4 regions of the Sphingobacterium sp. UDSM-2020 genome follow, and region 4 is predicted to be linked to each of the others. Evidence: riboswitches for the same ligand, from Rfam matches in the RefSeq annotation. Region 4 holds a riboswitch; each other region holds the start of a gene.
The links. Region 4 has a riboswitch for S-adenosylmethionine ahead of metE (5-methyltetrahydropteroyltriglutamate--homocysteine S-methyltransferase). Riboswitches for the same ligand answer to the same signal wherever they lie in the genome.
Positions count from the first base shown of each region.

Region 1 (7,673 bases), 1.1 Mb from region 4:
GTGGTTACCTCAATGGCATCCACTTTGCCCGAAGAAGGAAGTACCGCCTTCACCCCATCTTCATCCCAAAAGGTTAAGAACTGGTTAATTCCGCGTTCCCCATTTGCAGAAAAATTAGCGATCATATCTTTGAATGCAAGAATATAAGGCAAATGTGGGTTGTGTAATGAGGTTAAACCATAAACTTCTATAAGTTTTTCAACGAGGTGAACTAAGGGTAATTTTTGCCAATTTTCCCAATTTTCAATCAGATCCTTAGGGAGGTCCTCATTTAAATTAAGAACATCATTTTCCTTAAATTTCAACCAGACTTCGGCATTGAAATTTTGCTCTTTTTGAATAATATGATAAAGATGTGTGATTTTAGCTTTATATAAAATGTGCTTATCCGTATTAAAAACAAATGCTTTTAATGTTTCGATCAACAGCTGAATACCTTCGTTAGCCTCTAATGCCAGTGCGTCTCCAGAGATAACTTCAAAATGTAACTGTTTTTCATTTCTATAATTCATTAATTCGTGGATAATCAATCGCGCCTGTTTATTCGATCGTACAAGGATTCCGATTTGATTAGCTTGGTATCTGCCCGAAGTAATCCATTCTTCAATCTGTTCACATAAGGAAGATACAGTAAGACTTTCAACTTGTGAGTTTCTTCTCACGTTATTTTCTACATCAAAATATTTGATGGTAATAGAACCCTTTTGTGATTCATCTAAGACCTTTGCTTCTGGAACCTTTTGTGACGCACCATCGTAGGCTTTATTAATCATGTGGTCATATCCCATTTCCTGCCACCATGTTTGTCCTTCCGTAGTAAGATTAGTAGCAATATGTTCATTAAGTAACTGTTGGATATGATCAGGTACTGTCTCAAATAGGTAATTATTGAAATGAATAATATTTGGAAGACTTCTATAGTTTACATCCAGCGAGCCATTCTCAACAAGTTCCTGTAATTCCTGCTCGTTTGAAATATGAAAGGCATCTGCTACTTGTTTTTCAGCCTGTTCCAATAGTATTCGCCAATCTCCATTTCTCCAACGGTAGATACTTTGTTTAACATCACCAACGATTAAATGCTCGGATAATTCTCCCGATGCATTCCCAAGGGCATTAATCAATAAAGGACTGTAATTTTTCCACTGAATGCGGGAAGTGTCCTGAAACTCATCGAACAAGAAATACTGATAGCGATTTCCAATCTTTTCCCAAATAAAAGTAGGATCTCCATGTTGATCTAGCCCAAGCTTATTCAATTGGATCTGCGCATCGGAAATTAATTGTGCATTATTTTCCTTTCGCCATTGCGCTAACAAATCACTCATTTCTTTTAAAAGACGGAGGTAGTAGAAATTCTTTTGGAATGCCTCATATGTGATATAAGTACTTAATTTATCCTGTAATATTTTGAAATTTTTTAAGATAGGTAAAAGTGCCTGCTGTAGTCCGTAATTAACTTCTTTTTTGCCATCTAAAAATGCATCTTCCTTATCTAGGAGCTCTACATATTTACCAATGATCTCCTGTAGTTTAGAAGTACTTTGTTTGAATACGTTGTTCTTTGAATTAGAAAGCGAGTAAATCGGATTTCTACTTTTTCCTTTTAAGTCAGCAGAATCCATATTTAATGCCTTAAAAGTATTTGCAAAACTTTTTATTTCCTCATGAACTGCTTCTAGGAATATTTTTGTAAAGTTTTCAATTTCTTTATTTAAGGTATTGAACACTTTATCCGAATCTTGCGATAGGAGGTGTTTGTCAAACTCTTTAAAGTTTTCAGAAAATATCTCATTCGCCAGATTGGTTAATTCACGACGATAGTTCCAGTTTTCATTATTTAAAATTTTCTTTTCCGCATATTCAATAATCCATTCCAATAAATCAGGGCGTTGATCCAGAAGTTGATTTAACATGACAGTAAGGTCCTGCCGCACCTTACTTGTATTCATTTCAATCTTGTAAGCAGCATCTAAATTGAGTTCGTAAGTAAAGCTTCGAATCACTTTTTGCGAAAAACCATCAATGGTACTGATGGTAAAATGGCTATAATCATGTAAGATTTTACGATAAACACGATGTGCTTTTTCTTGAATTGAAGTCGTACTCCAATATGGAAATTGGGTCAACAATAAACGTCTATAATCATCGATTTTTCGGCTTTGGTCACCTTGTGCTAATCCTTTTAGAACAGATAAGATCCTTTCCTTCATCTCAGCGGTCGCCTTATTAGTAAAAGTGACGGCCAATATTTCACGATAACTGTTTTCTTTTGAAAGTAATAAAGTCAGGTAATGGACAGTTAAGCTGAATGTTTTGCCTGAACCAGCTGAGGCTTTTAATATTTTTAATGGCGCTATCGATGACATGAATTCAATTTGATTTGGAAGGATGAAAATACGCTTATTAATTTGAATAGACAAAATTGCTAATGCGTACGGAGCCTTTAGAAATAAGGCAAAATTACAAATTAATTCCCTATATAAATTTGTATCATCCAGATGGCATCTATGATTTGTTTCGTTGTAAGACTAAGACGGTGTGCATGAAATAATTTGGCCATAATGGTATATAATGACGCTTATTTGTCATCTTTCTTATTCTGTGGAAGTTGACTTCTATTTTTAGTTTTTAACTTCCAATAATCCTTTGTATCTTTGCGTCCCCTCTTGCATGTAGCACGGGGGATATGTTGAATACATAAATAACACAAAAACATGGCAACTAAAATCAGATTGCAAAGACATGGTAAAAAAGGACGTCCTTTTTACCACCTAGTAGTAGCAGATGCACGTGCTCCACGTGATGGTAAATTCATCGAACGTATTGGTTCTTACAACCCAAACACAAATCCAGCGACTATCGTTTTGGATTTTGACAAAGCTTTGGATTGGATGAATAATGGTGCACAACCTACTGACACAGCTCGTACTATCCTTTCGGATAAAGGTGTTTTATACAAAAAACACTTATTAGGCGGTGTTAAAAAAGGTGCATTTGATGAAGCAGCTGCTGAAGCTAAATTTGTAGCTTGGACTGAAGCTAATGATGCAAGAACTGCTGGTAAAAAAGACGGTTTAGCAACTACTAAAGCTGAAGCTAAGAAAATTGCATTAGCTGCTGAAGCTAAGAAAAAAGAAGAAAAAGCTGCTGCTATTGCCGCTAAAAATGCGCCAGTTGTAGAAGAAACTCCTGCTGAAGAAACTGAAGCTCCTGCTGCAGAAGAAACTGAAGGTTAATTTTTCTTTCATACAGTATCAAGAAAGCCGGTTCAATTTTGATCCGGCTTTTTTTTAAGAATGTAGTTGCTATACCTACGAAGTACTGTATTTATATATTTATATTTTTAAATTTGCACTTTCAAATTAGAACATGACCATAGAAGAAAGTTTTTACATCGGTTATATTAGCAAAACACGTGGATTAAAAGGTGAGCTTCAGCTTTTTTTTGAATTTGAAGATTATCAAGATTTAGACTTTGATGTTTTATTTGCTGAAGTGAATAAAAAATTAGTGCCTTACTTTGTCGACAATATCAAATACCAATCAAATAGTACAGCCTATTTAAATTTAGAAGACGTCGATCATATTGATAAAGCACAACCTTTAGTGCGTAAGAAAATATACCTTCCAAATGATAAAATGCCAGAGCGTGATCCTGATGATTTTAGATATACGGATTTAATTGGATACTTGGTGATTGATGAAGTTCATGGAGAATTAGGAGAGATTAAACATGTACAGGAAATGCCTCAGCAATTTATAGCAACAGTAGACTTTAATGGAAAAGAATTGATGTTCCCATTAAATGACGATCTTATGCTAGGAATTGATTCAGAGGATAAAGTTTTAGAGGTTGATTTACCAGATGGATTGGTTGAGCTATATAAGGAGATTTAAAGTCTTCACGATATACAGATTAATAAAAAGGAGTTACTGTAGTTATATGCAGTAACTCTTTTTTATTTAAAGAAATCCATTTTAATAAACGTTTTATTGGGGCATTTTTTTAGGCATGACCTTAATATTATTTTGATTATAAATTTCTATTGCCGATATTAGCCGATGCTTATAGAGAAAGGCCGAGGGAATAGACCCAATGAAGCCTTAGCAACCTGTTATTTTATAAGGTGCTACATTCTACCCCAACTCAGAGCTGGGAAAGATAAGTTGAAACAAGTCCACTTGTGCATTTCGATGTAAGCCAACCAAAATCACTTTAAAAAATATTAATGAAAATCGTTGATCATATCAGTAATGCCAAAGGAAAAACTTTGTTTTCTTTTGAACTGTTGCCACCAGCTAAGGGGCAAGGTATCCAAAGTATTTTTAAAACAATGGATGCACTTATGGAATTCAAGCCTCCCTTTATCGATGTGACTTATCATAGAGAAGACTACATGTATAAGAAGCACGAGAGCGGTTTATTAGAACGTGTGGCTTATCGTAAACGTCCAGGGACTGTTGCAATTTGTGCCGCTATTATGAATAAGTATAAAGTGGATGCTGTACCACATCTTATCTGTGGTGGTTTCACAAAAGAGGAAACTGAAAATGCTTTGATAGATTTGAACTTCTTGGGTATTGACAATGTGCTCGTATTGAGAGGTGATGCAAGAAAAGGCGATCCTGATTTCATACCAACAGAAGGTGGTCATGCATTTGCAACAGATCTTTTACAGCAGGTTGCCGATATGAACCAAGGACAGTACTTACATGAGGATATTGCGATTTCAGAAAAGACCAACTTTTGTATTGGCGTTGCAGGATATCCTGAAAAACACTTCGAAGCGCCAAATTTTAATACCGATTTTAAATGGTTAAAAAAGAAGGTTGAGATGGGGGCTGAGTTTATTGTTACACAAATGTTCTTTAATGTTGAAAAATATAAAGAGTTTGTCAATAAGTGCAGGGAAAATGATATTCATATTCCAATTATACCAGGTTTAAAACCATTGACAACAAAAAAACAACTGATTACGCTTCCGAAAATTTTTCATTTGGATATTCCAGAGGAATTGAGTGAAGCAGTATCCGGATGTAAAAATAATGCAGACGTGAGACAAGTCGGAGAAGAGTGGTTGGTACAACAATGTAAAGAATTAATTGACTTTGGTGCGCCAGTTTTACATTTTTATACCATGAGTAATCCTGGACCGACTAAAAGTATTGTAGAAAAGTTATTCTAAGACTTATATCGTATAAAAAAGCCTGCTATCACATTATAGCAGGCTTTTTTATGCGTTTCGATTTTTGTTAAAAAAAGTTAATCACCCTCAAATGAAATCTCTTTTTATTATATTTAATTGAAAATTAATTTGATTTATCAAATAATCAATTAAACCTGAATCATTCATGGATTATAAGAAAGTAAACAACGTGTTAGGTTGGCTATGTGCCATCATAGCAACATCCGTTTTCATTATCACAGCAGAGCGAACAACAAGCTGGTGGGATACTGGTGAATTTATTGCATCAGCATATAAACTTCAGATTGTTCATCAGCCTGGAGCACCTTTGTTTCTAATGTTGCAGAATATATTTTCAAATTTTGCTTTAGGAAATTTAGCTCAGATTGCATTTTGGATGAATGTGGGTTCTGCTATATGCAGTGGTTTGACAGTTATGTTTTTGTTTTGGACCATAACAGCATTAGCAAGAAAAATTATCCAATCTGATCATCAATCCAATGATAAAAATCACCTGATTAAAATAATGGGAGCAGGCATGGTGGGAGCTTTAGCTTACAGTTTCTCCGATACATTCTGGTATTCAGCAGTAGAATCTGAAGTTTATGCGATGTCATCCTTATGTACAGCAGTCGTATTCTGGGCAATTCTAAAATGGGAAGCCCGTGCAAATAAACCGCATGCAGATCGTTGGCTTATTGTCATCGCTTATATTATTGGACTTTCAATTGGAGTTCATTTATTGAATCTATTAGTTATTCCAGCGATAGCACTTATTATTTATTTTAAGAAAACTGATCGTACAACGTTTTGGGGAATTAGTAAAGCATTGTTTATTGGACTAGGAATATTGGCCATTATTCTGTGGGGAATAATCCAGTACCTTATTAAATTTGCTGCCAAGTTTGATTTGTTTTTTGTCAATACACTTGGATTAGGATTTGGCTCGGGCATATTCGTTTTTGTCATAATGATCTTATCGGCATTAATTTATGGCATATATTACTCCTTAAGAAAAGGGAAAGTTATTTTGAATACAGCGATTTTGGCAACTTGTTTTATTTTATTAGGATATAGCTCTTTTACTATGGTATTGCTAAGGGCTAATGCTAACCCTTCCTTAAATAATAATGATCCTGAAAACGTATTTTCTTTCTTGGGTTATTTAAGTAGAGAACAGTATGAATCAGAGCCACTCATAAAAGGGCAATATTTTGATGCAAATCCGATTGGTATCAATGAACGTATTGATTATAGAAAAGACAACCACCAGTATACTTCAATAAAAAGAGCAGCAAGTTATCAATTTGATAGAGAAACCATTTTCCCAAGGATTTACAGTCAAAAACCCTATCATCAATATTTTTATAAAGGTTATTTAGGTATTGAAGAAGGAAGAAAAGCAAATTTTGCTGACAACTTGAAATTCTTCTTTAACTATCAAGTGGGGCATATGTATGCACGTTATTTCCTATGGAACTTTGTTGGAAGGCAAAATGATCAGCAGGGACACGGTTCTTTAACAGAAGGAAATTGGTTATCGGGGATTAAGGCTATTGACAATTTACATGTAGGTGGACAATCTAAATTATCGGATGAAATGATCCATAATCCATCTCGGAATACCTATTTTTTCCTTCCGCTAATAATTGGATTCGCAGGTGCACTATGGCATTTTAAACGTAACAAGAAAGATGCAACTGTTGTTAGTCTCTTATTTATGTTTACAGGATTGGCCATCGTTATCTATTTAAATCAATCTCCTTTGCAACCACGTGAACGTGATTATGCTTATGCTGGATCATTTTATGCTTTCGCAATCTGGATTGGATTAGGTGTATTTGCTATTTCTGAATTTTTTAAAAAATATATTAATGAAAGAAATGCAAATCTGCTTGCTACATCATTATGTCTCATAGCTGGCCCATTGATTCTTATTAGTCAAAATTGGGATGATCATAATCGATCGGAGAAATCGTTAGCTCGGGATATGGCGAAAAATTATTTAGAAACCTGTGCTCCCAATGCGATCCTGTTTACTTACGGTGATCATGATACTTTTCCGCTATGGTATTTACAAGAAGTAGAAGGTGTTCGGCGGGATGTTAGAATAGTGGTGATCAGTTATTTGACTTCTGACTGGTATTTCCGCCAGGTGAAAAATGGTACCTATCAGGCCGCAGGATTGCCGATCACGATACCGAATGAAAAGGTGGCAAAAGGCCTTCGAGAATCTTTGCCTTACCATGATCTGAATTTAGCAGGATCTACAGATATAAACTTGTTGTTGGATTTTTTATTATCAGATAGTAATGATAACAAACTTCAAATGAGAGACGGACAATATGAAAACTTTCTGCCAACAAAAAGCTTGAAGCTTGCCGTGAATAAGGAAGATGTCATTAGAAATAAAGTCGTACCTCAAGAATGGGAAAGTGAGATCCCAAAACAAATGGAGTGGACTTTTGGTAATGATTACGTCAC
Region 1 covers NZ_CP066166.1:2,160,045-2,167,717, forward strand. The annotation lists gene JAZ75_RS09225 (UvrD-helicase domain-containing protein) at 1-2,369, opposite strand, end outside; gene JAZ75_RS09230 (30S ribosomal protein S16) at 2,718-3,239, shown strand; gene rimM (ribosome maturation factor RimM) at 3,373-3,900, shown strand; SAM riboswitch class I at 4,067-4,172, shown strand; gene metF (methylenetetrahydrofolate reductase [NAD(P)H]) at 4,233-5,189, shown strand; gene JAZ75_RS09245 (protein O-mannosyl-transferase family) at 5,356-7,673, shown strand, end outside.
Region 1: another riboswitch for S-adenosylmethionine. It lies ahead of metF (methylenetetrahydrofolate reductase [NAD(P)H]); the one in region 4 lies ahead of metE (5-methyltetrahydropteroyltriglutamate--homocysteine S-methyltransferase).

Region 2 (7,673 bases), 2.2 Mb from region 4:
TATAAAGGTTCACCTATTTTGAGGCAAGCAATTGCAGATTGGTATCAACGTTATTATCAGGCAACATTCAATCCAAATACAGAAATTTTACCTTTAATAGGCTCTAAGGAAGGTATTGTTCACATTTGCATGACTTACTTACAAGAAGGTGATGAGGTTTTAATACCAAATCCGGGATATCCAGCGTATGCGGCAGCAGTACGGCTAAGTGGAGCCACGGCAATTACCTATGATTTATCTGAAGAAACAGATTGGTTACCTAATCTTAAAAAGCTTTCTGAAAACGATTTATCAAAAGTAAAATTAATGTGGATCAACTACCCGCATATGCCAACTGGTTCGAGTGCAAACGAAGGATTTTATCTTGAATTGATTGCTTTTGCAAAGGCAAACCATATTTTAATCTGCCACGACAATCCTTATAGTTTTATCTTGACAGACAGCCCTAAAAGCATTATGTCTATTGAAGGTGCAAAAGATGTTGCCTTGGAACTTAATTCATTAAGCAAATCCTCCAATATGGCCGGATGGCGAATCGGTATGTTAGTGGGTGCAGAGGCACGGATCAATGAAGTATTACGTTTTAAAAGCAACATGGATTCGGGAATGTTCTTACCAGCTCAATTAGCAGCGGCCAAGGCATTGCAGTTGGATCAAACATGGTATCAAGATTTAAATGCAATCTATCACGAAAGAAGACAGTTGGTTTTCGAAATCATGAACCTGTTGGGCTGTACATATAAAAAGAATCAGGTCGGTTTATTTGTGTGGGCCAAAATTCCAGATAATTACGAATCAGGCTACACGTTAAGTGATGAGGTATTAGATCTATCACGTGTCTTTATTACTCCCGGAGGTATATTCGGAAGTGCTGGAAACACCTATATTAGAATAAGTTTATGTGCCTCAGTTGAAGTATTAAAAGAAGCAATTGCTAGAATAGAACAAGCAAAACAAACGAATTAAGATTGAAATAACATGATGAATATAGCCATTATTGGCGTCGGTTTAATTGGTGGCTCCGTCGCCATGAAACTAAAAGAAAAAAAATTCTGTGATCAGGTTTTTGGTGTTGACAAAAGCGATGCTAATCTAACGAAAGCATTGCAAATAGGCTTCATTGATCAAAAGGCAACATTAGAGGAAGCTTTAGAAAAATGTAAAGTGATCATTCTCACAGCTCCAGTTGATGCGATAATCACATTAGCGCCCAAATTATTGGACCTCGTAAAAGATCAAGTCATCATTGACATGGGCTCTACCAAACTAAATATTTTACAGTTAATCTCGGAACACCCTAATCGTGGCCGCTATGTTGCCGCCCATCCAATGGCTGGTACCGAATATTCAGGCCCCGAAGCAGCATTACCAAATTTGTTTAAAGATAAAATGATGGTTTACGTTGAGGCATTTAAATCTGATGAAGATGCGTTCGAATTAACAGATTCCATTACCGAACAACTGGAAATGCGGACGTCATTTATGACTGCAGAGGAGCATGATACACACACAGCCTATGTTTCCCATATTTCTCACCTGACTTCTTTTGCTCTAGCGCTAACTGTTTTAGAGAAAGAGAAATCGCAGGGTCGAATATTTGAATTGGCAGGATCTGGTTTTGAATCAACGGTACGCTTAGCAAAAAGCTCACCGGATATGTGGACACCTATTTTCAAACAAAACAGAGTTAATGTACTCGAAGTGTTAGAGGAAAACATCAAGCAGCTGCAGGCTTTAAAAGATGCCATCCAAGATGAAAATTACACTCAATTACACAAATTAATTAAAAAATCAAATAAGATTAAACGTATTATTAAATAAAACCCACTTGCTCCAACCGGCAAAGGCGAATTATTGTTTCATACAAAGTAATTAGAAGAAAGCATAGGAACTCGCAAGGTTCCTATTTTCTTTTTTATAAAAAAAGATCACAGGATCATCGATCTGCTGTTGTCTGTTTAACACCGTATATTTCAGTTATATTGCTTTCAATTACTGATATGGATTTCATCCACGACGTATAAACATATCGGAATAAATAAATGCTGCCCCATCAACTACCAATACTTACATAATAGTGAGAGTTTACGATCAATTACGAGTAGAATTAGAAGTATTTTCTAAGAAATAGCATAAAATATTTTGGTTTGTAAAAAGCAAGGCATATATTTGCATCGTAGTTCAAATAGAAATACATCTAATCAACACCTCTTAATCAGGTCTTGATTTATAAAGAAGTGGCGAGAGACTGGCTCAATGACCCACTGGCAACCTTCAAAATACGTTTGAAAAGGTGCCAATTCCTGTCCAAAGTAATATTGCTTTGGAGGATATAAATGAAACGACAAATGATAATAACATTACAACAAAACAAGAAGGTAAATTCTAGCACCAACGTAACAGATACAAATATTCCATCAAAACAGATGCGAATGCTTTTGCACATGTTTACGTTTTCTTGTTAATCAATCTTTTTTAAAATTTATTGATTTCAAGTACATATCCATGTGCACAATCTCACCCCTATTTTTTATTAACGAATCTTCAACTAATTAATTATAACTACAATGTCTACAAATAAAAATTTAAAATTCGAAACACTTCAAGTGCATGCTGGTCAAGTTGCCGATCCAACAACTGGAGCGCGTGCAGTACCTATATACCAAACCAGTTCATACGTATTTGAAAATGCAGAACATGGAGCGAACTTATTTGCTTTAAAACAATTTGGAAACATCTATACACGTCTGATGAATCCAACAACAGATGTATTTGAGAAACGTATTGCTGCATTGGAAGGCGGTATCGCCGCTGTAGCAGTCGCTTCTGGACAGGCTGCACAATTCATTGCATTAAATAATATCGTAGAAGCTGGTGAAAATTTTGTTTCCAGCAGTAATGTATACGGTGGTACATATAATCAATTTAAAGTAGCATTTAAAAGAATTGGTATTGAAGTACGTTTTACTAAAGAAACAACTGCCGAGGAGTTTGAATCACTAATCGATGAAAACACAAAAGCTTTATACCTAGAAACAATTGGAAACCCAAGTTACGATATTCCAGATTTTGATAAGATAGCAGCTGTTGCTAGAAAACATGACTTACCACTTATCGTAGACAATACTTTTGGAGCTGGTGGATATCTATTTAAACCTCTTGAACACGGCGCTTCTGTAGTTGTAGAGTCTGCAACAAAATGGATTGGTGGTCACGGTACAAGTATTGGTGGTGTCATCGTAGATGGTGGTACTTACAACTGGGGAAATGGTAAATTCAAACAGTTTTCTGAACCTTCAGAAGGATACCATGGATTAGTTTTTTCAGATGTTTTTGGCGTTAATGGCCCATTTGGAAACATTCAATTTGCAATCCGCGCACGTGTTGAAGGACTACGTGATTTTGGACCAGCTATTTCACCCTTCAATTCATTCCAATTAATCCAGGGCCTAGAAACATTATCACTTCGTGTTCAGCGTCATGTAGACAACACATTAGAAATTGCGAAATGGTTAGAAGCCCATCCGCAAGTGGAAAAAGTGAATTATCCAGGGTTAAAAAGCTCTCCTAGCTATGCAAATGCGCAAAAATATTTAAAAAATGGATATGGTGCTGTTCTTTCATTTCAAATAAAAGGTGACGTGACAAAAGCCGATGCTTTTATCGATAGCTTAGAGCTAATAAGTCATCTCGCAAATGTGGGTGATACGAAATCATTGATCATACACCCTGCGGCGACTACACATCAACAACTGAGTGAAGAAGCTCAAAAAGCTGCAGGTGTATTTGTAGGATTATTACGCCTATCTGTCGGTATCGAACATATTGACGATATCAAAGCAGATTTACAACAGGCCTTCGATAAAATTAAATAATTTCAGATAGCACTATTATATAAAAGCGTAAAAAAAACTATGAGTAAGAAATTAACGATTGGAATGTTTGGATTTGGGGTTGTAGGACAAGGATTGTACGACATTATCAAGACTAAAAACTTAAATTTAGAAATTAAAAAATTTGTCATCAAGAACGCTGACAAAAAAAGATCATTACCTGCTGAATTATTCACAACAGATGCTGAGGCTATTCTTGGTGACCCTGAAATCAATACCGTAGTAGAATTGATCGATGATGCTGATGCGGCTTACGCACTGACTGTTCGTGCATTAAAATCTGGAAAAAACGTTGTTTCTGCAAATAAGAAAATGATAGCCACGCATTTAGAAGAATTAGCGGCAATACAACAAGAATACGGAACAAGTCTACTATATGAAGGTGCAGTATGCGGAAGTATTCCAATTATCCGCAATTTAGAAGAGTATTATGACAATGAATTATTACATGCCGTGACCGGTATTTTTAATGGCTCCTCTAATTTTATATTGTCTAAAGTCTTCAATGAAAATCAACCTTATGCAGATGCGTTAAAAGAAGCGCAGGACCTAGGTTTTGCTGAAACTGATCCTACCTTAGATGTCGGTGGTTTTGACCCTAAATATAAATTAACGATCGTCGCTGCTCATGCTTATGGTATCAATGTAAATCCTGACGATGTTTTCAATATCGGTATTGATAAATTAGGAGCACAAGATATTCGCTTTGCAAAAGAGAAAAATTTCAAGATCAAATTGATCCCTACTGCCCGAGAAATAGATCAAAATAAAGTGGTTCTTTATGTTATTCCTAAGTTTATCAGTTCGGAAAACATTTTATTCAATGTTGAAAATGAAAATAACGGCGTCCTAGTAAAAGCAGCATTTGCAGATGAACAATTTTTCTACGGTAAAGGTGCTGGAGGTCATCCTACCGGATCTGCAGTATTATCTGATATTACAGCGCTACGTTATGACTACAGATATGAGTACAAGAAGCATTTAAATACAGATGCATTATCATACAGTACCGATCATGAAATCAAGGTGTACTTGAGATATGAAGATGACAGCCTAGTTGAAAAATTAGGTTTCACAAAAATTATTGAAAGATATTATGCTCCTGATTTTAAGTACGTTATTGGAACATTAAATTTGAAGAAAATCACAGATCTTAAATCTGAAATAAACAAAACAGGAAATTTTATAGCTGAAATTGCCTAAATTAATAAAAAGTACCGAATACCAACCAACCCTAACACTTGCTAATCACAAGTGAAAAACGTTGGATCTACTTGTAGGTTCAACGTTTTTTTATTTATCATCAACCCAATTCACTTCTATAAACCCCGTGCTGCAGCTACTACAAATCATGACTTATATTTAACAATTCAGATCTTTAATTAGTGACATTACTTACCACATAATCAGGTTCAAAACCATTTAAACTGCTATTTTTTGTTAAAAAATAGCATATTTAGAACTATAATAAATATGTGGCAGAAAATTTGCTTAATATCGTTAATATCACTATATTGTGATGTTACTAAAAATATTATAAATTATGGCTAAGTGGTTAACAATTCTACTGATAATGGTAGGCAACTTGGTTTTTGCAGATACCAATACAATTAATGCACAAGAACACTCGAATTCTAGTTATATAATTCTTGCGGTTGTTGCTTTATTGGCAATAATCTATATTCTATATAGAAGACAAAAAAGAAAATTTAACGATTAAGGGCATAAAGGGGAAGTGAAACTTCCCTTTATGCCTTAGTGTTTCCATATCTAATATCATCCTCCCGCCAATCATAGCTCATTCTAAAAGACCTTCATCACGAAAACTATAATACCCATTGTCTGTAAAAATAATGTGATCATTAACCCGGATATCCATTATTCTCGAAGCCTCCGCAATCTTTTTTGTCAGAATTTTATCCGCTTTACTTGCTTCACGTGAACCCGATGGATGATTATGAATTAATATCATAGAATGAGCTTTACAATTAAGAGCATTTCGTAGAATAATGCGAACATCAACTGGAGTAAAATCATTGCCTCCACGGCCTATTAATTGTTTATCCAACACTTTACAAGCTGTATTTAAATACAAAACCCAAAATTCTTCGTGAGGAAGATCTTGTAACTGGTACCGAAAATATTCATAGACCCGCAGACTACTATTTAACAAAGGTTTTTCAATATATTCAGATTCCTTGCGTCTACGTCCTAGTTCAAGTGCGGCGACAATCGTAATCGCTTTAGCTTCACCTATACCTTTAAACTCACAAAGCCGCAATACTTCCATTTTGGAAAGACTATCCAGATTGTTTTGAACACTGGATAAAATACGTCTGCACAATTCAACTGCAGTTTCTTGCCTTGAGCCCGAACCAATTAGAATAGCAAGCAACTCTGCATCAGAAAGTGAACGACGACCTTGCTCCAATAATTTCTCTCTAGGACGATCTGCCTCCGCCCAATCCCGAATGACCAGTTTGCTCATATCACAATAATAAGGTGTAAAATAGGTTTATATAATCTACTAATTTAATCATAAATTTAAAAACTTAAAATAATTAGTATCAATTATTTAAATAAATTTTATCATTTCAAAGCAGACATGAGCGTGCTTTCTTTTTTTCAAATCGTTTTGAAATCTTATATTTGTAATTGAACATTTATTTTAATAAAATGAGTAAAGCGATTATTAAAACAGAAAAGGGCGACATGACTGTACAATTTTATACAGCAGATGCTCCAAATACCGTTGCAAATTTCATCAAATTAGCTAAAGAAGGATATTACGATGGATTAAGTTTCCACCGTGTGCTACCTGACTTTGTTATTCAAGGTGGATGTCCAAATTCACGTGAAGGTGCTTCTGGTATGCCTGGAACAGGTGGCCCAGGTTACAAAATCGACTGTGAGTTAACCGGTGAAAACCAATACCATGATAGAGGCGTATTATCAATGGCACATGCAGGCCGTAACACTGGTGGATCTCAATTTTTTATCTGCCACAGCCGTAACAACACTGCTCATTTGGATAGAAATCATACTTGTTTTGGAAAAGTTATTGAAAACGTTGATATTGTAGATGATATCCGTCAAGGTGACCGTATTTTAAGTATTGAAGTTATCGAAGACTAGTTCTCAACAAGAAAAAGTGTATTATGAATTTAAGAGCATTAGTTTCTGTAACAGGAAAACCAGGATTGTTCAAATTAGTTGGACAAAATAAAGGCGGATTTATTTTAGAGACTCTAGACAGCGCTAAAATTAAATCGGTAGTAAGTTTATCTTCTACGAAAATGGCAACATTAGAAGACATTACAATTTATGGCGAAGAAGAGGAAATTCGCTTATTGAATGTTTTTGAAACAATCAAAGAAAAAGGATTAACTGTAGATCCTAAAGCAGATGGTCAAGCATTACGTGATGCTTTCCGCGAAATTGCACCAGGTCACGATGAATCTCGCGTCTATTCGTCAGATATTAAAAAAATCTTTACATGGTACAATATCATTAAAGATTTACCTTTATTTGAAGAAGAAGCACCAGCTCCTTTAGTATAATTTAGGATAAAAAAAAGAGAGGGTCTTAACATATGTTAAGACCCTCTCTTTTTTTTATCTTTAGTTTTCTACTTTCCTGCTTGAACAATTCCTTTACAGATATCCGATATCAAAGCTGGTCCCTCATAAATAAATCCTGTATAAATTTGAACAAGACTAGCCCCAGCATCAAGTTTTTCAATTGCATCTGCCGCAGAATGAATCCCGCCAACACCAATAA
Region 2 covers NZ_CP066166.1:4,961,285-4,968,957, forward strand. The annotation lists gene JAZ75_RS20930 (pyridoxal phosphate-dependent aminotransferase) at 1-966, shown strand, start outside; gene JAZ75_RS20935 (prephenate dehydrogenase) at 979-1,821, shown strand; SAM riboswitch class I at 2,225-2,339, shown strand; gene JAZ75_RS20940 (O-acetylhomoserine aminocarboxypropyltransferase/cysteine synthase family protein) at 2,568-3,875, shown strand; gene JAZ75_RS20945 (homoserine dehydrogenase) at 3,915-5,096, shown strand; gene radC (RadC family protein) at 5,692-6,381, opposite strand; gene JAZ75_RS20955 (peptidylprolyl isomerase) at 6,570-7,028, shown strand; gene JAZ75_RS20960 (DUF5606 domain-containing protein) at 7,052-7,453, shown strand; gene JAZ75_RS20965 (quinone-dependent dihydroorotate dehydrogenase) at 7,522-7,673, opposite strand, start outside.
Region 2: another riboswitch for S-adenosylmethionine. It lies ahead of JAZ75_RS20940 (O-acetylhomoserine aminocarboxypropyltransferase/cysteine synthase family protein); the one in region 4 lies ahead of metE (5-methyltetrahydropteroyltriglutamate--homocysteine S-methyltransferase).

Region 3 (7,673 bases), 2.2 Mb from region 4:
TGGGATTTGGAGTTCTACATATCATATATGGAGTAATCGTTCATAAAAAATACGAATAGTGAATTTAGACTTAACACAGTATAATAAAGTATTTGAAAATAAAGTCCGCTTACAGATCATGAGCGTATTGATGGCTAATGACGAATATGATTTTAATTCATTAAAATCCATACTGGATGTCACTGATGGAAATCTGGCTTCTAATTTGAAAACATTGGAAAAGGAAAAATACATCGAAGTTTTTAAAACCTTTGTCGACAGAAAACCAAATACACGATATAGAAGAACAACCGAAGGTGAAAGGGCTTTCGAAGAACATTTAAAGGCTCTTGAAAAATTGATCAAACAACAATACAAATAATTTTTTTATCCATTTACTTTGAATTTCAAAGTACTTTTAAAATAAAAAACATGAAAATACGATTAACCATAATGCTCGCTTTGTACAACTCCAGTCAAAAGATTTACACAGAGTTATTTAAGCAAAATAAATCAGCTTGGAAAATCAGTAAAGAAGATTTCCTAAAATTCCCGAAAGACTCTTTGGGATATCATATAGGTATATTCTATCAAGAGAAAGGTTTTGATGTTATCCCAAAACTAGAGAATCACGATGTGTTTCATGTCATCACAGAGTGCGGCACAGAAATACAGGACGAAGTTGCTATGCAGTATCTATTACTTGGCAATGGAAAGATAAGTTTATACCAATTTGCCATGATTGGAATAGGGACCTGTATATATCCCGAATATCTAAAAACGTACTTCAGAGCATTAGCAAAAGGAAATTCTATGCAAAAATTCTATGATCTGGATTTTAAGGCATTATTGAAAATTCCTTTAGCTGAAATCAAAAACAGCTTATCTTTTAATTTAAAAACACACCTTAACCATCATAATTTAACAGCATTATAAATTTAAAATCATGGAAACAAATAAAACACCCCTCTTAGAACGTATTGGTTCATCTATTTTCGCCAAACTGAGTACCATTGTTGTACTGGTTCTATTACTGCTAATCCCATTATTCTGGGTGAAGGATCTTATTGAAGAAAGAAAAAATAGACAGTCAGAAGTAAGCAGTGAAATTGCATTTAAATGGGCTGGTCAACAGGTGATATCAGGCCCTATTATTGCCATCCCCTATCAGGTTGTAAAAGAAATTGTAACTACGGATAAGAACATCATCTCCACTAAGAATACCTACATAACACAATACGTTTACCTAATGCCAAAATCATTGGACATTAATAGTGTGATTTCACCAGAATCGCTTAAAAGAGGTATTTATAAAAGCGTCGTCTACAATGCCCAACTTGATTTAAAAGGTTCCTTTGATGCGATCGATTTTAACAAAATAGACTTGAGCGGTCAGGAACTAGAATGGAAAAATGCCAAAATACTGATTGGTTTAAGTGATCTTAAAGGGCTTGGAGCATCTCCAAGTTTGGTTTTCAATCAAACGAAAATTGACTTCGAACCTAATATGTCTGCTCTAAATCCTTTTGAGAATAACATGATTGCAGCCATCGATCTTTCTCAAACAAAAACAACCTTAGGTAATTTTCAAATTAAATTTAATGTAAGAGGTTCGCAATCCATTAACTTCCTTCCATTGGCAAAACAGACTAAGATCCATACCCAGGGAAATTGGGCTAATCCAAGTTTTAACGGTGCCGTTTTAGCCGATGACCGAAATATAACAGGGAACAATTTTGAGGCAACCTGGAATATTCCAAGTTTCAACCGTAAATTTTCGCAACAATGGGTTGGTGAAGCAGAGAAACTGTATGAAATTAAAAACAATTATGAAATCAGTAATGCCGTCAGTGAAGGATATAGCAGTACTGTCGAACCTATCACTACCACTGAGAGCAGTATAGCGACAGAAAAAGATATGATTCAAATCAACTTCTTAGAGGAAGTCAATAATTATCAAAAAACTACCCGTGTAGCCAAATATGGAATTTTGATTATTATTCTAACATTTGCAGCACTGTTTTTCACAGAAATTATAAAAAAACAACGCATACATCTTATACAGTATATGCTGATTGGTTTTGCTATGGTACTCTTTTACTCACTGCTTCTTTCCATTAGTGAGCATCTGGGTTTCAACCTCGCTTACCTACTAGCCGCATTAGCTACTATTATTCTTATCGCTTCATTCATTAAATCTATTACCAATGATAGCAGGTCTGCACTTATCTTTTCTGGAATACTTTCCATTTTCTATAGTTTCATATTTATCTTAATGCAATTACGTGATTATTCACTCATAGTGGGTACAATAGGTATATTTATCATATTGGCAATTTTAATGCGCATATCCACAAAGATCAATTGGTATCAATACGATAAACGATGAGATTGGCAACAGAAGGTATCAAGATATATTTAACATATATCTTGATACTCCTTAAAAGAAAATAATAAGATATGGTATATCTTATTAAATTTATACACACCCCCCATATACAGAATCTGAAAACTCATCATTAAGCATATCGTAGAAACCGACATAGATATGTACTTGTTCATCGCTATTGAACAGCTGATGTTCCCATACCATTTTGCCTTCGTTTGAGATCGCCGCACCCTCGTTCAAAGCAGCGTACTTTTCTATAACATATGCCAGGACAACCACCGCAGCTGAATAACCTTTACATGCATCCTTATTCCATTCGACATGAAGTTTATTATCCTTCCGCTCTACCTTAATAAGCAGCGGTGGTGTCATATCTCCTCGGAAAACTAATACTTTTTCAGGATTAATATAGGGCATGTTGTCTGCATCATAATCGATCGCATTATTGAATAAATAGGATTGAGCTGATTGAAAAGCCCCAACACGGCTACCTTTAGGGGCTATATTTTTATAACCAAACGCAATCGGTTTTTTAACATATGTCAAAAATTGGGATACGACCTTCATCCGCATGCGATTAATGATCGTTAACTTACTTGGAGCTCTTTTTATAACAAATGGTAGAGAGCGGATAACGGATTGTCCATTTAACTGATACCCTACTACGTTTCCGACTTTACCCGAAAAGGGTCCATTTATTCCTGCTTTTAATATTGCCATATTACTAGGTTATATTGGAAATTGGTTAAGATGCATGACCTACTAAGATTACATCTATATATCATGCTGTTCTAATATAATAATTAAAGTGATAATATAGAAGTTATAAAGAGGTTAAATAGAGGTTTTATAGTGCTTTACCTCTATAAACCCTCTAGAAACCCTCTATAATGACTCTAATATATCTCTAAATATAGTAATGAGATATATAGTTATGTAACCGTATTTTACTAGTAAGAGTATTACAATATCTAAGAGTGTAACACTCATATCACATCAGTTTGTATAACGAGACAGCACATACATAATGATCGGTCAAGATCCCTCCTTTTGAAGGGATAGGAGGGAAATACGCAATTAATGCTACTATTGATTATCAATTATACACGCTATTTGTGGAAACATAGCGTGTATAATTATTTAAATAATGGAAAAAAAACGTCAATCTCCTTCATAAAATTCTCATCATGAATTAATTATTTTAAAATAAATTTTGAAACAAAATAAAATCTACTAACTTTGTAGAGTATTCAGAATTGCACGTTGCAATACCAACCGAGTTACATAACCGCGGTGGTAAATTAATATGGGTTTCGACCAAAAATATCTGGATACAGTTTATGGTTTAATCCTTTAAATTTTTAAATTGTATGTCAACACCAAATCTTTATCAACATTTACTGGAAAAATTCAGTTATTATTCAATCAACGAACTGATACAGCTCAACAATGATACGGTATCGGAAAAAGGTTGGGGTTCTTCCAAATCTACATTCCGCACTGCGCTCATAAGTACTTTTTCTAAAAGAGGGCTAGATCTTTCCAACATCATTTCTAGAGAAGATGGTTTTACTTCCGTAAAGTATGTCGCAGTAAGATTAGAGGAAAATACGCTTATCCCGATTCTCCAATAAGAGCAAAGACAGCTTTAAAATTGCGTATTCACTCAGCGCTAAAAAGGTTAAATAGCCCTTCCTTTTTGAGCACTGAGTGAAGCTTTTTTTATCCAACTAATTCTATATAATTTTCAGTCACTAATATCAATGCTATGCTTTTTTTAATGCGCTAAGATAGTATTTTATAATTTCTCCAATTCCCTTCAATAGTTTAACACAAAGTGATATCGCGTCATTCTGAACAATTCCTTCACCTTGTTTTCTTTCTCCAATACTTTATTTAATATGTTAAATGATCTTAGATTTTGTATCTTGCCTGTTCATATTCGTATTCTTTATGAAAAAAAAATCTTTAATAACGCTTTCCATTTTATTATGCGCTTCGGCATCAATAGCTCAGGAAAACAAAGAAACCAAAATGGTTCTTAATATGGAAAACACCGCAAAAGCACCATTAGATCCGCAGACACTTTGGAAATTAGGCCGTGTTTCTGGAGAAGGAATTTCAACAGATGGAAAAACTTTAGTATATGGTGTCTCTAATTATGCTATAGAAACAAACAGTTCGGAAAAAAACCTTTACACATTATCCCTAGAAACAGGTAACACAGCTCCTCTAACAAGTGAAAAGGGCGGTGAGTCTGTCGTACAGATTACAGAAAATGGCGATATCATTTACTTGTTCAAAGGGCAACTTTGGAAAAAGAATAGATATAAAGGTGAAGCTATACAATTGACACACAGCGAAACTGATCTAGAAAATGTAAAGCTATCTCCAAATGGTCAATATATTTTATTTAGCAAAGCAGTTTTAATCAAAAAATATCACAGTACCGACAAATATCCTGATTTACCAAAATCTGACGCTTATGTTTTTGACAATCTTGACTACCGTCATTGGGACACGTTCAATAATGGAAAATTCAATCATCCATTTGTAGCCAGCTATAACAACGGTAAGATTGGCGAAGCAATTGATTTATTGCAGGATGAGCCTTTCTATAGCCCTCAAATGCCATTTGGCGGTTCTGAAGATTTTGAGTGGACACCAGATAGTAAAGCTGTGCTATATGTCAGTAAAAAAAGGTTTGGAACAGAGTATGCCGTGAGTACAAATACGGATATCTACCGCTATGATCTTACTTCTAAGCAAACAACAAATCTGACTGAGGGTATGAATGGCTATGATACCAACCCGACTTACAGTCCAGATGGAACTAAGTTAACTTGGCTAAGTATGAAAAAAGATGGTTACGAAGCCGATAAAAATGATATCATTATTTTCGATAAAGCATCATCTCAGCGTTTAAATCTTACTGCACATTGGGACGGCACAGTAAACTCTTTCATATGGAGCAAGGACAATCGTAAGATTTATTTTGTGGCACCATCCAAAGGTACCGTACAACTTTTCGAACTGACTGTTCCTACTAATTTAAAAAACAAATCTTTAGCATCGATTAAACAAATCTCTGAAGGAAATTTTGATATCACAGGAATTGTGGGACAGGTAGCCAATCAGTTGATCGTAACATCAACAAAATTCACAAGAGCTACAGAGATTTACAAATATGACTTAGCGAATAAAAAGTTAACGGCATTGACGACTGTCAATGATAAAATGTATGCTCATATCAGTGATAATAAAATTGAATCCAGAATTACAAAAGCTTCTGATGGCCAAGATCTTTTTTCTTGGGTAATTTATCCGCCAGATTTTGATCCAACAAAAAAATACCCAACGATTTTATATTGCGAAGGTGGACCTCAGTCTGCACTGACCCAGTTTTACTCATTCCGTTGGAATCTACAGCTTATCGCTTCTCAAGGTTATATTGTGATCGCTCCAAATCGTCGCGGGATGCCTGGCTGGGGAGTCAAATGGAATGAAGCAATATCCAAAGATTGGGGCGGACAGCCTATAAGGGATTATTTATCTGCCATTGATGATATTTCTAAAGAGAAATATGTAGATACAACACGTCGTGCTGCTATCGGTGCTAGTTATGGTGGTTATTCAGTATATATGCTGGCTGGAGTACATGAAAATAGATTTAAAACATTAATTGCACATAACGGCTTATTCGATATGAGAAGTTGGTATGGTACAACAGAAGAATTGTTTTTCGCGAACCACGAACTAGGCGGTCCTTATTGGGATAAAGCAAATGTAAAATCATATACCGAATTCAACCCTTCTGAATATGTTGACAAGTGGAATACACCAATATTAATCTTTCAAGGAGGTCATGACTACCGCGTGCCGATTGGCCAGGGACTAGGTGCTTTTCAGGCTGCTCAATTGAAGAAAATCAAAAGTAGATTAGTTTATTTACCAGACGAAAATCACTGGGTGTTATCAGGGCATAATGCTCAGGTATGGCAAAGAGAATTTTTCGGATGGCTGAAAGAAACCTTATAAATTAAAAAGGCTTGAAGGTAAACTTCAAGCCTTTTTAATTTTATTTCTCCTGCTCTCCCTTTTTACCAAAGATGGAAAGCTTAATGTATTTTCCCGGCTTCTCTTTAATATCTTTCATAAGGTGATCAAGGCTTTCTGAAGCATTATTCAAATTATCATAAAGCTTATTATCATTGATCAATAATCCAATTGAACCCTGCCCTTTGTTGATCTTATCTACGATTGTTTGGAAGTCAGTCATAGCCATATTAGCTTTATCCATAGTTTGTTGGAAATCTAATTTAGCTGCTTTATCTGTTACAGTATTCAAATTGGACATGATAGCTGTGATCTGACCGCTATTATTTTTAAATGTATTGGTAATAACTTCAAGATTAGAGATAATCGTGGTTAATCTTTTACGTTCCGAACCAACCAGACCTTCTACATCTTTCGTAATTAGCTCCACATTTTTTAAAGATGTTGAAATACTATGAACACTTTGCTTAAAGTCTTCTTGAAATTGATCGTCCAAAACAGAATTGACAACTGTCAGTACAGAATCTAATTTTATGGTGATGGTTTCAACTCTTTTCTGAATAGGCTCTACTTTGTCCATTATATTTGCCTGAATACCTGAAGCTAATGTTTCACCATCTTTAGCCATTTCTGTACTATTGCCCATATCAAATACAATTGCTTTTCCACCCAGAAGATCTGTACTTGCTATACGTGCAACGGTATTTTTCGGAACTTTGTACTCGGCTTTAATTTTAAATTCTGTCAGAATGCTTCCATCTGGTTGCAATGTCATCTTAGAAACACGGCCAATCTGATATCCGTTCACTAATACAGGCTTAGAGGCTGTAAGACCATCCACTGCCTGATAAGATGTATAATAGGTATTATCACTGCTAAATACATCATTACCTTTTAAAAAGCTATATCCTATAAATAATAATGTTACTGCTATTACAGCTAAAATTCCGACTTTAGTCTCGTTTGATATTTTCAAAATAATATTTCCTTAAGGTGTTTTTATTGAACTCAATTTATCATTTAAACAAGACAATGGCAAATAAGTTTATCTTTCTACGCTTTTTTTGAATGCGCTGATTGCTGAGACTAAGTTTTGTACGATCTCACTTTGTCCTTCATCCGATAGCATATAGTCTTCTTCTGCACGATTATTTACAAAACCAATTTCGGTCAAAACCGCTGGCATTCCTGCTTCTGCTAATACTGCCAATCCCTGTTCCAGAATCCCTCGGCTTACTCTTCCTGATTT
Region 3 covers NZ_CP066166.1:3,325,658-3,333,330, reverse strand. The annotation lists gene JAZ75_RS14025 (hypothetical protein) at 1-59, shown strand, start outside; gene JAZ75_RS14020 (winged helix-turn-helix domain-containing protein) at 59-361, shown strand; gene JAZ75_RS14015 (Coq4 family protein) at 412-915, shown strand; gene creD (cell envelope integrity protein CreD) at 926-2,368, shown strand; gene JAZ75_RS14005 (DUF6266 family protein) at 2,459-3,088, opposite strand; SAM-I-IV-variant riboswitch at 3,610-3,703, shown strand; gene JAZ75_RS14000 (hypothetical protein) at 3,739-4,002, shown strand; gene JAZ75_RS13995 (S9 family peptidase) at 4,322-6,406, shown strand; gene JAZ75_RS13990 (MlaD family protein) at 6,447-7,400, opposite strand; gene JAZ75_RS13985 (N-acetylmuramoyl-L-alanine amidase) at 7,470-7,673, opposite strand, start outside.
Region 3: another riboswitch for S-adenosylmethionine. It lies ahead of JAZ75_RS14000 (hypothetical protein); the one in region 4 lies ahead of metE (5-methyltetrahydropteroyltriglutamate--homocysteine S-methyltransferase).

Region 4 (7,673 bases):
TGTGTGTCGGTTTTTATTTCGTGTTCTTTCATCACTTTTTCGCCCTCCGGTGTAGGCTTGTCAACTTGTTTCTGCATTTCCTTTGCCTTTTCTACGGCGATAGGTTCGGGTACTTTGAAAAATGAAAAGTTGGTCGGGTTTTTCAGTTGGCTGATAAAGTTGGAGAAGAAATTTGAAAAGAAATCGCCGTGCTTGTCCACACGCATAAACTGATTTTGGTTCTTTTTTGTGGGGTCAACAGTTTCCATTTTCCCGTTTTTGTCAATGCTCTTTACTGCTTGGATTTTCATTTTATCTTTATCCAGCACCAATAATATGTCCGATAGTTGTTCGGGCATTTCCTGTTTGTTTGTTGTTTCTTCGGTCATAATCTGAAAAATTTAAAGTTCATCGCCGAAAGTAAAATAAGCGTTCACTGCCTCGCCCGATGTGGCACTCAAAGGCAGTATTTGGCGTTCATTGGCTTTCATTTCTTAGGAGGAGGGTTAAAGCTCTCTCTTATGAACTGATGCACATCGGACAACTTGTAATACAGTTTTCCGCTTATCGTATAATAGGGTAGCTTGCCAATGGAGCGATACCGTTGCAGGGAGCGGTTGCTGATTTTCAGCATTTGCAATAAGTCTTGATTATCCAATAATTCTTCGCCGTCTATGCTGTTGCGTTTCCTTTGCAGTTCATCTATATTATCGCCCAGCATATCAAGGCGACCCATTAAGCGTTCCATCCACGCTATAAATTCCATTCTATCAATATTCATAGCCACACTTTTTAGGGTTTGTCGGATTTTAGTCTTCTGCCTTTTTCCATATAGCTTTTGCCTTTTGCCATTAATTCCTGTACAAATTCATCACTGCTTTGTATAGCATTGGCATTGAGCATATCCTTAATGGCTCCAATAGTGTAGAAATATTGACCGTAGATTTTCGAGTATGCTATCTCGCCTTTGGTCCGCATACGCCATAGAGTTTTTTCACTGATGTGCAGGTATTGGCATACCTCGTGATTGTTAAGCCACAAGTCATCATAGCTTGTGTTGTCTAATCTTTTCAGGTAATCAGCAATGGCATTAATACGGCTGTTGAGCTGTTGCCACGCTTCTTCTTCGATTGTGATTATTTTCATCGCATTGCTCCTTAATGTTTACAATGCAAAATTCTCAAAGGTGGCAGTGTTTGTCCGCCAACCCTCGCCAATTGGTTAGGCGGTTTTTTGAAAATTTTTACAATTATGAGAAACCCTTGTTTAATAAGGGTTTTGGAGCATTTAAGATATTTCTTAATGGAGTTTTACTGACATTTGCCAATTGGCATTTATGGGCAAATAAAAGAGCAGTACAAAAAATGTTCTGCTCTTAAAAACTGTAATGAAACAACTAAAGGTCTTTGTCCATATACTCTTCAAGGGATATTTTGAGCTGATCTAAAAATGCCGTTCGAGAACCTGCTCTTGTTTTCATTCTATGGAAAGAATGATGTATATCGTTTAAGGGCGTTCGGAATAACACCTGGAAAATCAAAGCTAATTTTCTAATACCTATTTTTCCATAAGCAATGGAATTTGAAGCATATAAAGCATATATAAGTTCGATAAGGGCATTTTGAGTATTTGTCCACGAAATATCTTTATTTGCATCTCCATTTATTAAAATCAAATCTGGATTTTCTTCAGGATTTATTTTAGCAATCATATAAGTATAAAGTAATTCGTTCGCTATAATATGAGCTATCTTGTTATCATAGTATGTTGAAAAACTAAGGTCGATTTCAAATACGCCACTCTTTAAGCCATCGTGGTAATTGATTTGCCCGAGCCTGAAAAAAGAATGATCTCGGTCAGTCCTTCCTGTACGATAGTACCTGTAAAAATCTTCATTGCATATACTCTCTTTATATTCTGATTTCAGCGATTTTAATAGGTTCTCATAATAGCTTTGGTGTATTTCCCCATTACTCACCGGACAAGTTGTTTCAATACGGAATACTTTGTTATAGTATATGAGTTTACCTAAAACTTGCGGTTTGATATTTTTGAAAAATTCTATCTCTTGCTGTTCATCTGTAAATCCAGTCTGTACGACTTGGGTTTTTATGGAACACAACATTTCATTAAGGAATAAGGTCATTTGATATGCTTCTTCCGATGTTGGCAACATTTGAGATGAAAGTTTATCTTCCTGATACCTAATTTGCGATAATATTTTACTCAATACGATTTCCATAGCGTAATCATTTTAAAAGTTAGCACTATTTGTTTCGGAGTTACAATTATTGTATATAAGCCAAAATTTGGAAATAATCTTGAAACCAATATCACAGATTACACCCTATGGGGGGATTTTTTCATAGAACTTAGATGAAAAAATGGGTAAAGCAGTAATGTACTTTACCCATTAATTTATTACATTTGCATTAATGATTTACAAGGTAATCAAGTGAAAGCAAGTGCAGTAAGCACCATTACTAAATCGTTACCGATAGCATTTTCCATTCTTGTAATCTACTCTTAATGAACCTATTTAGGTCAAACTAATCTTTTTATAAAAAAAAGATCCTGAAGTGATTTAACTTCAGGATCTTTTATATTTATAATTCTAAAAATCTAAACTTATTCAGCTCGCAAGATTTTAGCAGCTTCAACCATAGCTTCTAAGGCAGCTTTAGTCTCTGGCCAAGCACGTGTTTTTAAACCACAGTCAGGATTTACCCAAAGTTGCTCAGCTGGAACTACAGCTTTTGCTTTACGTAATAATTCAACCATCTCTTCTGTACTCGGTACACGAGGAGAGTGAATGTCATATACACCTGGTCCAATATCGTTTGGATATTTAAAATCTGCAGCAAATGCATCTAATAATTCCATTTGCGAACGTGAAGTCTCGATAGTAATTACATCAGCATCCATTGCAGCAATATCTTCAATGATATCGTTGAACTCAGAGTAACACATATGGGTGTGAATCTGTGTATCGTCATCTACATTCGAAGATGAAACTCGGAATGAACGTACAGCCCAATCTAAATATTGTTGGTGATCAGCTTTACGTAATGGCAGACCTTCACGAATTGCAGGTTCATCGATTTGGATAATTTTAATACCTGCTTTTTCTAAAGCTTGTACTTCATCTAAAATCGCTAATGCAATTTGGTAAGTTGTTGTAGAGCGTGGTTGATCGTTACGTACGAATGACCATTGTAAGATCGTAACCGGCCCCGTTAACATTCCTTTTACTGGACGGTTTGTCAGGGTTTGAGCATATGAAGACCAACGTACGGTCATATCAGCAGGACGGTAAACATCACCATAAATAACTGGAGGTTTTACACAACGTGAACCATATGATTGAACCCATCCGTTTTTAGTGAAGGCATAACCTGCTAATTGCTCTCCGAAGTACTCAACCATGTCATTACGTTCGAATTCACCATGAACTAATACATCGATATCCAATTGCTCCTGAAGACGGATTGTTCTTTCTGTCTCTTCTGCGATTTCTTTATCGTATTGTTCTTGAGAAATTGCGCCTTTTTTCAAATCAGCTCTCCATTTACGAACATCTTTAGTTTGTGGGAATGAACCAATTGTCGTTGTTGGAAATGCTGGAAGATTAAATTTCGCTTGTTGTGCTTCTTTACGAGCTAAGAAAGTAGATGTACGTTTAGCATCATCATCAGTGATATTTGCTGTACGTTCTTTAACTTCAGGCTTGTGGATTAAAGAAGATGTACGACGGTCTTCCGCAGCAGCCTTATTGGCTTCGAAACGCTCAGCTGTTTTTGCATCTACTTCGCCTTCAGCTAAGATCGCTAAATCTTTTACCTCTGCTAATTTTTGCTTAGCAAATGCCAACCAATTTTTAACTTCTTTAGGCAATGACTCTTCATTATCTTCATTGTCTAAATCGAAAGGTACGTGTAATAATGAACTCGAAGGTCCTACTAATACACGGTCTTTGCCTAAAGCATCAACAGCTTTTTTGATTTGTGCTAATGATTTTACGTAATCATTTTTCCAAATGTTGCGACCTTCAACTACACCCAAAGAAAGTGTTAATGAAGCCGGAACTTTGGCTAATATAGTGTCGAGTTGGTTTTCACCTCTTACTAAATCAACATGAACTGCGTAAACTGGTAAGTTTATAGCTGTTTCTTCGTTGTCACGTAAAGCCTCGAAATAAGTCGTTACAATAATTTTGATGTCTTTAGCAGCAGCAGCTAATTTAGTAAATACACGCGTGTATAGAGCACGTGTTGCATCATCAATATCTAAAGCTAAAAATGGCTCATCAATTTGTACATATTTTGCACCAGCGGTAGCCAATTTAGTTAAGATTTCTTCATATACAGGAACCAACTTATCGATTAAATCGATACGGTTGAAACCAGATTCTTTTTCTTTACCTAATAATAAGTATGAGATCGGGCCAATTAACACAGGCTTCGTTTCAATACCTAAAGATTTTGCTTCATTATATTCATTTAAGAATTTCTCTGAAGTCAATTTGAATTCTTGATTTTTCACGAATTCAGGTACGATGTAATGGTAGTTGGTGTCAAACCATTTTGTCATTTCCATTGCCGTTACGTCAACGCCATCTTGCTGGAAACCACGCGCCATTGCAAAGTAAAGGTCCAAATTGTATCCTTTATCTTCGTTATTTAAAAGTGATTGATATTGTGCAGGGATTGCACCTACAGTTAATGTCAAGTCTAAAACTTGGTCATAAAATGAAAAATCATTGGAAGGAATCAAATCGATGCCAGCATCTTTTTGAGTTTTCCAGTTGCCTTCACGGATTTTCAGTCCAGCCTGCAATAATTCTTGCGCGCTGATTTTTTTAGCCCAATATGCTTCATTGGCCTTTTTCAACTCGCGGAAGGCACCTACACGTGGGTAACCTAAGTTGTTCGTTAGTAACATAAATATAAAATTATTTTATTTGTTCAACCTTAACGAAGCAAGAAATTAGAAGGATTTTTTTTATTCGAAATAAAAAACGATCAAAAATTCTTGAATCTATTTACTAAATTTTTTGATTGCTTTTAGAGAGGAGGGCACAAGATATATTTTGTGTCTAGCTTATCATTCCCACTTTTTGATGGGGTAGAATGTAGCACCTTGTCAATTGACAGGTTGCTAAGGCTTCATTGGGTCTATTCCCTCTGCCTTTCTCTATAAGCGCTGTAAATATCGGAATTAGTTTTATAAAAACAAATATTTTGTAACTTTTATATAAAAATGATAATAAACCAAGGTTTAAAATTGGAAATTAGCAGACAAACCAATTTGTTTTCCATTGTAAAACGGTGTTGCCATCGTTAGGTAACTTGTTTTTTTTGATTGCAAGTGTTTATCAAATAATGGTAATAGCCAGTATGCAATTTTTGTTCCCATAATACCAATACCAGCTCCCATGGCGACGTCAGAAAACCAATGTTTATGATTATACATTCTCAGGTAACCTGTTCCCGCCGCAATTGTATAGCCTGCAATACCATACCAAATGGATTGATCTTTATATTCTTGCCATAGAATTTCTGCACCGGTAAAAGGTACAGCAGTATGTCCTGAAGGAAAAGATTCTTGATCTGCGCGATCAGGTCTCCAAGTAGGTGTCGTTTTTTTTATGGTATAAACTGCTGATAAGGTGATTGCATGGGCAATCGAACTTACCACTAAGCGTTGTTTTAAATTGTGCTTACTTGGTATTCCGAGTAAGTCAAGCCCAAAGACAGCGGCAGAAGGAATGAAAACGCTAACATTATCAAGTTTAAAAGTTTTGGACGGATCATTATTAATTGAATTGTTTATTTGTTGATCCTTATGTTTGAGGTATGGGCTATTTAATGAGATTACTCCGTAAGTCATTAAAGCCACAGGAACTATTAATTGCTTATAATTTATTGTCTTAGCATTGGTTTCAAAATCTTGATTATCATTTTGTAAAGTATCTTTTTGCGCATAAAGCGATGTAGAAGAGCAAAAGATTGAAAGGATTAAAAAAAATCGAATTGATAGTTTCATTGTTGCAAGATAAACAAAAAGAGATGTTTTAACATCTCTTTATTATTCTAGTAATTGTGTATTAGCTAACCAATAATTTATAGCCTTTTCCATGTACATTGACAATTTCAACTTTGGGATCATCTCGTAGGTATTTTCTCAATTTGCTTAAGAAAACGTCCATACTCCGGCCTGTAAAGTAATTGTCATCATGCCAAATTTTTAAAAGGGCTTCTTCTCGAGTCAGTACATCATTCTTTTTTAGACAAAGTAGACGTAATAATTCCGCTTCTTTCGTTGATAGTTTTTGTTGCACACCTTTATGCGCAATTTGTTGACTTGTATAGTCGAAGAAGTACTCTCCAATCTCAAATTTATCGCTTACAACCTGATCATCTTTCTCTCTTACAACACGCTTAAGCAATGCATTTATGCGAAGGAGCAATTCTTCCACTCGAAATGGTTTTGTGATATAATCATCGCCACCAAGTTCAAATGCTTCTGTTTTATCTTCCATCATACCTTTTGCAGTAGCAAATATGATGGGGGTTGTTGTATTTATTTTCCTGATTTCTCGGCCTACTGTAAAGCCATCTTTCTTGGGCATCATGACGTCTAAGATGCAAAGATCATAACTGCTCTTGCGAAATTGATTGACAGCTTCTTCACCATCTGTACATAAGGTGACATCAAATTTTCCTTTAAGCTCTAAATAATCTTTTAATAAATCTCCTAAGTTTGGATCGTCTTCTGCTAATAATATCTTCTGCATATTCTTATGGTTTTGTTCGAATATTGATGATAATATACGAAATTAATATCGTTTTAAATTTAATTTTTTATGGGTAATAGGATGTCAAACTGCGTTCCCTTATCTTTATCGCTTTTTACTTGAATTTTACCATTCATTCTTTTAATAATATCATAAACATATGATAGTCCCAATCCAAAACCTTTTACGTTGTGGACATTTCCTGTAGGAATGCGATAAAATTGATCAAATATTTTTAATAAATGATCTTTTGCCATTCCAATCCCATTATCAATAATTGTAATTTGAATACTTTCTTTTGTATTTTTGGTTTTCACAATTATGTGTGGATTATCTTTACTGTATTTTATAGCATTATCTACCAAGTTGAAAAATACATTTGACAAATGAAGTTCATCTCCTACTACAATATCATTTTGTGCATCAAAGTGATGTTCAAATTTGCCACCTACTTTTTGTATTTGAAGTTGCATGCTGTCTAATACTGCTGAAAGCAGATCATTAATGTGAATAGGTGTTTTTTCTAACTTTAATGTTTCTTTTTCCAGACGGGCAATATCTAATACTCGTTCGATATGGTTACCTAATCTCACATTTTCATCATATATAATATTTGCTAGACGCTTTACTCTACGCTCATCAGATATGATCTCTGGATCTCGCAAGGATTCACTGGCTATCATAATTGTAGCAACAGGTGTTTTAAATTCGTGCGTCATATTGTTGATAAAATCAGTTTTCATCTCTGAAACTTTTTTCTGTTTGAATATGATTAATAGGGTATATGCAAAACAGCCAATTAATAGGAAAAGCAAAGCTATTGTAGGGAGCAATAGATAACTCATATTATCAACAATGATAGTACTTTTTCTAGGAAAATAAACGCTTAATCTTCCTG
Region 4 covers NZ_CP066166.1:1,091,243-1,098,915, reverse strand. The annotation lists gene JAZ75_RS04700 (DUF3945 domain-containing protein) at 1-368, opposite strand, end outside; gene JAZ75_RS04695 (helix-turn-helix domain-containing protein) at 467-760, opposite strand; gene JAZ75_RS04690 (helix-turn-helix domain-containing protein) at 772-1,125, opposite strand; gene JAZ75_RS04685 (RteC domain-containing protein) at 1,376-2,221, opposite strand; gene metE (5-methyltetrahydropteroyltriglutamate--homocysteine S-methyltransferase) at 2,608-4,920, opposite strand; SAM riboswitch class I at 5,077-5,181, opposite strand; gene JAZ75_RS04675 (phosphatase PAP2 family protein) at 5,257-6,024, opposite strand; gene JAZ75_RS04670 (response regulator transcription factor) at 6,086-6,775, opposite strand; gene JAZ75_RS04665 (sensor histidine kinase) at 6,835-7,673, opposite strand, start outside.